Regions from separate parts of the Sphaerisporangium sp. NPDC005289 genome, predicted to be linked through region 2. Evidence: riboswitches for the same ligand, from Rfam matches in the RefSeq annotation. Region 2 holds a riboswitch; the other holds the start of a gene.

Region 1 (4,371 bases), on a different contig from region 2:
GTCGGCGAGGAACTGCCGGTAGGCCGACAGCCCCCGGACGATGTTCTTGGACAGCTCGGTGCGGTCGATGCGCACGATGAGCTTGCGGTCGCCCACCCGCTCGCGCAGGGCCAGCATGTGCGACTCGACGTCCGGCTCCAGGGCCCGCGCCCACAGCGCGTCACCGTCGACCCCGAGAGGGTGCACGCCGATGCGGGTCGTGCGTCCCTCGTAGGTGATCGTGCGCTGGACGCGGTCGACCTGGGCGCCGAGCAGGGTCTCGCAGCAGTCCATGAACGCCGAGGCCCAGCGCGCGGTCAGGAAGCCGGCCTGGTCGGCGCCGAGGATGCCGGTCAGCAGCTCGGCCGCGATGTCGTCGGGCAGCAGCGAGAAGTACTCCGGCGGCGCCCACGGGGTGTGCGAGAAGTGGGAGATGCGCAGGTCGGGGCGCTCCACCCGCAGCATCGCCGGAGCGAGCGTCAGGTGGTAGTCCTGGATCATCGCCCGGGCTCCGTGCGCGGCCTCCTCGGCCAGCGCCAGTGCGAACGCGGCGTTGTAGTCCTGGTAGGACTCCCACTCCCGGCGGAAGCGCATGTCGAACTGCGGCGAGTTGGGCGTGTCATACAGCAGGTGGTTGACGAACCACAACGTGGAGTTGGCCACCGCGTTATAGGCCCGGTGGAACGTCGCGGGCGGTATGTCCAGCATGCGCACCGGGCCGGTGTCGTAGCCGGCCTGGTCCAGGCGCCCGCCCGACGCCAGCCGCACGGCGCTGCGGTCGCCGTCGGACAGCGCGGCGCACACCCACAGCACCTCGGCGTCCTTGGCCACCTCGGACAGGCCGGAGACCATGCCGCCCCCACCGCGGCGCATCGTCAGCGTGCCGTCATCGGCGAGCGTGAACGACACGGGCCCCCTGTTGGAGGCCAGCAGAACTGTGTTCATCCGCCCATCACCACTCCTCGTCCGCCCTGCGGCGGTCGTCCCTCGCCGGTTCATCTCCGCTGTGACGCGCACCTGGCCGCAGATTAATTGAATTTAACGCTCCCAATAAGATGGGTTGGCGGTCAGGTCAGGGCTGGCCGCAGGCGGTCGAGAGGAGCTCCGGCATGGCGCTTGACGAGACGACCGAGGATCTGGCCCGCGCGGCCGCCGCGGGCGACCACCGTTCGCTGGGCGAGCTCCTGCGCCGCATCGAGGCCGACGTGCTGCGCCACTGCTCGCGGCTGCTGCCGTACCACCAGGACGCCGAGGAGGCCTGCCAGGACACCCTGCTGGCCGTGGCGCGCAACATCGGGCGGTTCGAGGGGCGGGCCCGCTTCTCCACCTGGCTGCACATCGTGACGACCAACTGCGCCCGCACGACCTACCGCACCCTCAAGCGCCGTGCGGCCGAGCAGACGGCCGATGAACTGCCCGAGCTGCGGGCCGACCCGCGCAGGGTCAGCGTCATCGCCGGGTCGCGGCTCGACCTGCTCGACGCGATGGAGTCCCTGGAGGCCGACAAGCCCGAGCTGGCCCAGGCCCTGGTGCTGCGCGACATCTGCCAGCTCGACTACAACGAGGTCGCCGAGCAGCTCGGCATCCCGCTGGGCACGGCCAAGTCGCGCATCCACCAGGCGCGCAAGTACGTCCAGGCGGCGCTCGGCGACGCCTACGGCCGGCCCTTCGCCTAGCGGCCCGCGCGGTGCGTCACGCGCCCTCTTCCTGCCTGCTCTGTTCCGGGACGGAGCTTCTCGCAACGCTTCTCGCAACGTGCTCACCTGCGGCTTCGGTTTCTTCCATCGTGCTCTCACGTCTCGGAGAATGAGACGGACGGCCGTCCGCGCCGGTGGGCGAGGTACAGTTCTTAAGGCCTGCTTGTGATATGAGCGGGACCACAACTTCATATTGCTCATCCAGAGGGGTGGAGGGACCGGCCCTGCGAAGCCCCGGCAACCCTCCCGGCTGTGGTCATCCGCGTCTGCCGAACGACGCGGCACTCAAAGACCAGTGAGACCGGCCGGGACAGGTGCCAATTCCGGCCCGTGACCAAGGTGGTCCGGGCGAAGATGAGGGAAAGGCCTCGCTTCATGGCGCTCGCAACAGCTGAGACAACGACCACGCTCGACTTCGGTCCCGCCGTCGCTCTCTCGTGCCGCGAATGCGGCACCAGGTTCGACCTGGGACCGATCTTCGCCTGTGCCGAGTGTTTCGGGCCACTCGAAGTGGCCTACACCTGGAGCTCTCCCGGCGAGACCGGGGCGGCGGTGACCCGCGAGCAGATCGCCTCGGGTCCGAGCAACATCTGGCGCTACCGCGGGCTGCTGCCGGTGCCCGCCGACGTCGCCTCCCGGCCCAACCTGGCCCCCGGCTGGACCAAGCTGGTCAAGGCCGACAACCTGGCTCGCGAACTGGGCCTGCGCAGCCTGCATGTCAAGGACGACTCCGGCAACCCGACCCACTCGTTCAAGGACCGGGTCGTCGCCATCGCGCTGGAGGCCGCGCGCAACTTCGGCTTCCACACCCTGTCGTGCTCCTCCACGGGCAACCTCGCGGGCGCGGTGACAGCAGCGGCGGCGCGCGCGGGGCTGGACGCCTGCGTGTTCATCCCGTCCGACCTCGAAGAGGCCAAGATCGTCATGGCCTCGGTGTACGGCGGCCGGCTGGTGGGCATCGAGGGCACCTACGACGACGTCAACCGGTTCTGCTCCGAGCTCATCGGCGACCCGCTGGGCGACAAGTGGGGCTTCGTCAACGTGAACCTCCGGCCGTACTACGCCGAGGGCTCCAGGACGCTGGCCTTCGAGATCGCCGAGCAGCTCGGCTGGCGCCTGCCCGAGCAGATCGTCATCCCGGTGGCCTCCGGCTCCCAGCTCACCAAGATCGACAAGGGGTTCCGGGAGCTGATCAAGCTCGGCCTGGTCGAGGACCGCCCCTACAAGGTCTTCGGCGCGCAGGCCGAGGGCTGTTCGCCGGTGTCGGCGGCCTTCAAGGCGGGCCACGACATCGTGCGTCCCGTCAAGCCCGACACCATCGCCAAGTCGCTCGCCATCGGCAACCCGGCCGACGGCCCGTACGTGCTCGACATCGCCCGTCGCAGCGGCGGCGCGGTGGAGGACGTCACCGACGCCGAGGTGGTGGACGCCATCCGGCTGCTGGCGCGCACCGAGGGCATCTTCGCCGAGACCGCCGGCGGCGTGACCGTCGGCGTGCTGCGCAAACTCGTCTCCAACGGCCTGCTCGACCCCGAGGCCGAGACGGTGGTGCTCAACACCGGGGACGGCCTCAAGACGCTCGACGCGGTCTCCGCCGAGGCGAGGCCCACCGCGGTCATCCGTCCTTCGCTCGACGCATTTCGTACGGCTGTCGCCGACCACTCCTGAAAGGGCCTGATAAATGAGCGTTTCTGTGCGGATTCCGACGATTCTTCGCACCTACACCGACGGTGCGTCGGAGGTGAGCAGTGACGGGGCGACCCTGCGCGAGGTGCTCCAGAAGCTCGACGCCGACTTCCCGGGAATCGGGGCCCGTATTCTGGACGAAACGGGCAAGATCCGCCGTTTTGTCAACGTGTATGTCGGAGAAGAGGACGTCCGATTCGTGGACGGTCTCGACACCGCAACCCCCGACGGAACCAACATCTCGGTGATCCCCGCCGTCGCCGGGGGCTGACCTCCGCGCCCTTCCGGCCTTTGTGAGGCGTGCTCAAGTCTCAATGGCCCCATGAGTCACATCACGCCCATGCGTCCTAGCTGGACGCATGGGCGTCGCCATGTCCGTAAGGGGGGCCCGGTAGCGGGACGACTATCATAATAGAAGTGATTACCGGGTCCTCCGTTAGTGTAATTGTCAACTAACTAAACGCGAGCGGGAAATAGCCGAGTGCCGCTGAGAGCGAACGTCAAGTAGTAGTTTCCCGATTGACTCTGTTGCTTCAACCCTTGCCACAGGTATGGTCGAGAACGATCGACGTAGCCGAGGAGTTCGCATGCGTCTCGGCTCCGAAGGTCACGGACCTCGCGGAGGAGTGGGCGGGGTCCGGAGCCCAGCAAGAGGAGTCGGAAAGTGGCGCAGGGCACCGTCAAATGGTTTAACGCGGACAAGGGCTACGGCTTCATCGCGGTAGACGGTGGTAAGGACGTGTTTGTCCACTACTCAGCGATCCTGTCCGAGGGATACCGGTCCCTAGAGCAGGGTCAGCGGGTGGAGTTCGAGATCACGCAGGGGCAGAAGGGCCCGCAGGCGGAGTCCGTTCGCACTGTGTGACGTGGCCGGCGTCGCCCGGCCAGACGAAGATCCACTAGTCTCTCCCCGTCAGTAGCGCTGGAAGGTTCGGTCTGTCATGCACCAAGACGGGCCGGGCCTTCCTTCATGTCAGCCTGCGGGGTCGTACCGCCTACCCTGTGGGGG
Region 2 (4,371 bases):
CCTCCTTCTGCGCAGAGGGAGGCCCGTTAAACCACCCGGCCGGAAACCCGCGTCGAATGCGCAGGTCAGCGCCGTGATTTCTACTTGTCGATGTCGCCGACGACGAAGAACATCGAGCCGAGGATGGCCACCATGTCGGCGATCAGTTGCCCGGGCAGCATCTCCCTGAGCACCTGGACGTTGTTGTAGGACGCGCTGCGCAGCTTGAGCCGCCACGGGGTCTTCTCGCCCCGCGAGACCAGGTAGTAGCCGTTGAGGCCGAGGGGGTTCTCGGTCCAGGCGTAGGTGTGCCCCTCGGGCACCTTGAGCACCTTGGGCAGCCGCTGGTTGACCGGGCCCGGCGGCAGCGAGCGCAGCCGCTCCACACAGGCGTCGGCCAGGTCGAGCGAGGCCTTCACCTGGTCGAGCAGCACCTCGAACCGGGCGTGGCAGTCGCCGGCCGTGCGGGTGACGACCTTGACCGGCAGCTCGCCGTAGGCCAGGTACGGCTCGTCGCGGCGCAGGTCGAGGTCGACCCCCGACGCGCGCGCGATGGGGCCGCTGACGCCGTACTGCATGATCGTCTCGCGGTCGAGCACCCCGACGCCGCGCGTGCGCGCGATGAAGATCTCGTTGCCGTGGATGAGGCGCTCGATGTCGGGCAGCCGCCCGCGCACCTCGGCGACCGCCCGCCTCACGCGGTCCAGCCAGCCGTACGGCAGGTCCTCCTTCAGGCCGCCGACCCGGTTGAACATGTAGTGCATGCGCCCGCCGGAGATCTCCTCCATGACCGCCTGCAACGTCTCGCGCTCGCGGAAGGCGTAGAACACCGGCGTGATCGCGCCGAGCTCCAGCGGATAGGAGCCGAGGAACATCAGGTGGTTGAGCACGCGGTTCAGCTCGGCGAGCAGCGTGCGGGCCCACACCGCCCGCACCGGGACCTCCATGCCCAGCATGCGCTCGACCGCGAGCACCACGCCGAGCTCGTTGGCGAACGCCGAGAGCCAGTCGTGCCGGTTGGCCAGCACGATGATCTGCCGGTAGTCGCGCACCTCGAAGAGCTTCTCGGCGCCCCGGTGCATGTATCCGATGATCGGCTCGGCGGAGGCGATGCGCTCGCCGTCCACGGTCAGCCGCAGGCGCAGGACGCCGTGGGTCGAGGGGTGCTGGGGCCCGATGTTGAGGATCATGTCCTCGGTGGCGAGCTCCTTGGCGCCGGTCCCGACCGCGACGACCCGCTCGACGCCCGTGGCGGCGCCGCCGGCTCCGGGACCTCCGCGGGTTCCGCGAGGTTCGGTCATGAACCCCATGCTGTCACGTCAGCGGCGGGAGACAAGATCTGAGAGGGCGGCGACCAGGCGAAGCACGTGCTCCTCGGTCGTGCCGATGCCGATGGACGCCCGGACGGCGCCGGTGGTGCCGTCCGCGCAGTCACCGTCGGCGGAGCGGCCCACGGCGTCCAGCAGGTGCCGGACGAAGGGGTGGGCGCAGAACTTCCCGTCGCGCACGCCGATGCCGTACTCCGCGGACAGCGCCTCGGCGACCTCGCGCGCCGTCCAGCCGTCCACGACGAAGGAGACGATGCCGACGCGCGGGTGGCCGGGCCCCCACAGCGACAGCTCGTGGACGCCGTCGATGGCGGCGATGCCGTCGCGCAGCAGCGTGAGAAGGCGTTCCTCCTGCTTGACCAGGGGCGTCCAGCCGGTGGCCGACAGAGCGTCGCAGGCGGCGGCCAGCGCGATGGCGCCCAGGACGTTCGGCGTGCCGGCCTCGTGCCGCTGCTCGGGGTCGGCGCTCCACTCGGTGGACAGCGGCGCGCCCTGGCCCGCGCCTCCGGTGACGGCCTTGGAGGCGCCGCCGCCCCGCAGGTACGGTTCGGCCTCGGCGAGCCAGTCGGCCCGTCCCACCAGGGCGCCGGCGCCGAAGGGCGCGTACAGCTTGTGCCCGGAGAAGCTCACGTAGTCAAGGTCGAGCGCGGTCAGGTTGAGCCGGCGGTGCGGGACGAGCTGGGCGGCGTCCACCAGGATGCGCGCGCCGTGCCGGTGGGCGATGTGCGCGAGCGCCGCGATCGGCCACAGCTCGCCGGTGACGTTGGAGGCCGCGGTGACCACCAGCAGCGCGGGCCCGTCGATGGCCGCGAGGGCCTCGTCGGCCGCGCGCACGGCCTCGCCGGCGAAGGCGGGCGGCGCGAGCCGCACGGCGTCGGGCCAGGGGAGCAGCGAGGCGTGGTGCTCGGTCTCGAAGACCACGACGGTGGTGCCGCCGGGCAGGCAGCGGGCCAGCAGGTTCGAGGCGTCCGTGGTGTTGCGGGTGAACACCACGGCGTCCCCGGGGCGGGCGCCGACGAAGGCGCGCACCGTGTGGCGGGCCTGCTCGTAGCGGGCGGTGGTCAGCTGGGAGGCGTACCCGGCGCCCCGGTGCACGCTGGAGTAGGCCGGAAGCGCGGCGGCGACGGCGGCGCTCACCGGCGCCAGACACGGCGCGCTGGCCGCGTAGTCCAGGTTGGCGTACGGCAGCAGGCGCCCGCCCTTGACCGGCACCTCCAGGTCGGCGCCGAGCACGGCGGGCGCGTCCGGACGCGCGCTCGCCCCGGGGACCAGTGAGGACGTGCCGGGGACCGAGGAGAAAGCATCGGCGGCCGGCGAGAACGTGCCGGAGGTCGGAGACAACGTGCCGGAGGGCAGTGGGGACGTGCCGGAGGGCAGTGGGGACGTGCCGGGGGGCGGCGGGGTGGTGTCGTGAACGGCGGGGGAGGAGCTCTGCAGGATGGTGAGAGCGGTCAACGCCGGCCTCCTAAGGTCATGGGACCCGGTCACGGCGTTGGTGTGACGGAGCCCGCGCTTGCCCGGCACACCTCGTGCCGGACCTGGTCCTCACCCGGGGCACCCCGCCGCGAGCGCGAGGGTTGCCGGCCAGCGAGCCGGGGCTTGACGCTGGCACTCATGACCTACCGGGACTATAACCCGGCTCCCCCGCCTGTCCGCAACCTCATGAGGCAGGGGTGACACGTTTCACGAATCGCGAACTTTGACCGTCCTTCGCGCGTTGACAGGGGACGGGCTCCCCGGGACGGGGGCCGTGACGTGACCGACGCCCGGCCCGAGGAGGCGCGATGGACTGGCTGCTCAATCCGGAGATATGGATCGGGTTCCTGACCCTCGTCGCCCTGGAGATCGTCCTGGGCATCGACAACATCATCTTCATCTCCATCCTGGCGGGGAAGCTGCCGCCGGAGCGCCGTGACCTGGCCCGCAAGGTCGGCCTGGGGCTGGCGATGGTGAGCCGGCTGGCGCTGCTGCTCGCGCTGTCGTGGGTCGTGCGGCTGACCGAGCCGCTGTTCGCGGTGTTCGGGCACGACATATCCGGGCGCGATCTGATCCTGATCCTGGGCGGGCTGTTCCTGCTCGGCAAGAGCGCCTTCGAGATCGGCGACAGCCTGGAGGGCGCCTCGGGCCACTCCGGCGGCCGGGTGGCGGCCTCGTTCACCTCGGTGATCATCCAGATCATGCTGCTGGACGTGGTCTTCTCGCTGGACTCGGTGATCACGGCCGTGGGCATGGTCGACGAGATCGGCGTCATGGTCGCCGCGGTGATCGTGTCGGTGGTGATCATGCTGTTCGCGTCCGGCCCGATCAGCGCGTTCGTGGAGAAGTACCCGAGCATCAAGATGCTGGCGCTGTCGTTCCTGCTGCTCATCGGGGTCGTGCTGATCGCCGAGGGCTTCGATCAGCACATCTCCAAGGGTTACATCTACTTCGCGATGGCGTTCTCGCTGGTGGTCGAGCTGCTCAACATCCGTGCGCGCAAGAAGGCGGGCGCCCAGCGGCCGGTGGAGCTGCACGAGCGCTACGGGGAGACCGGCGCGCCCGGCGCCGCCCCGGCGCCGCCCGCCGAAGCCCGCTGACCCCGGCGGCGCTCCGTGCGGCTCGAGGGCTGTTCCGGGCGGTGCGCCGGCCACTCCCTTGGCCGGTGGCGATGCTCATCCCTGGATGGCCAGGTGAGACGTGGCGGGATATCCCGATTACCATGACGTCGTGCGCTTCGACCCGTGGAATCCGGCCTTCGTCGCCCATCCCTATGACGCCTACGGGGAGCTCCGCGACAGCCGGCCGGTCAGCTTCTTCGAGCCGACCGGCCAGTGGCTCGTGGCCCGGCACCAGGACGTCAACGCGGCGCTGCGCGACCGCAGGCTCGGCCGTTCGTACCTGCACGTCGCCTCGCACGAGGAGTTCGGCAGGCGGCCGGAGCCGGACTTCCAGGAGCCGTTCTGGCGGGTGACCCGCGGCGGGATGCTGGACGTCGAGCCGCCGGTGCACACCCGGCTGCGCCGGCTGGTCTCCAAGGCGTTCACGCCGCGCATGGTCGAGGAGCTGCGCCCGAGGGTGCGCCGCA

What was found. A riboswitch is a leader RNA that binds a small molecule or an ion and turns the genes downstream of it on or off. The one in region 2 is predicted to bind S-adenosylmethionine.
Region 1: it holds a riboswitch for S-adenosylmethionine, as region 2 does, so the genes downstream of both, thrC (threonine synthase) here and ABZT47_RS20880 (aminotransferase class V-fold PLP-dependent enzyme) in region 2, are expected to answer to the same signal.

The regions. Positions count from the first base shown of each region.
Region 1 covers NZ_JBEXGS010000013.1:24,667-29,037, forward strand. Annotated here, with positions in the region: gene ABZT47_RS22705 (trehalose-6-phosphate synthase) at 1-924, opposite strand, end outside; gene ABZT47_RS22710 (sigma-70 family RNA polymerase sigma factor) at 1,089-1,655, shown strand; SAM riboswitch class I at 1,871-2,037, shown strand; gene thrC (threonine synthase) at 2,052-3,344, shown strand; gene ABZT47_RS22720 (MoaD/ThiS family protein) at 3,358-3,633, shown strand; gene ABZT47_RS22725 (cold-shock protein) at 4,027-4,227, shown strand.
Region 2 covers NZ_JBEXGS010000011.1:173,410-177,780, forward strand. Annotated here, with positions in the region: gene ABZT47_RS20875 (NADH-quinone oxidoreductase subunit D) at 81-1,169, opposite strand; gene ABZT47_RS20880 (aminotransferase class V-fold PLP-dependent enzyme) at 1,299-2,579, opposite strand; SAM riboswitch class IV at 2,812-2,927, opposite strand; gene ABZT47_RS20885 (TerC family protein) at 3,092-3,883, shown strand; gene ABZT47_RS20890 (cytochrome P450) at 4,014-4,371, shown strand, end outside.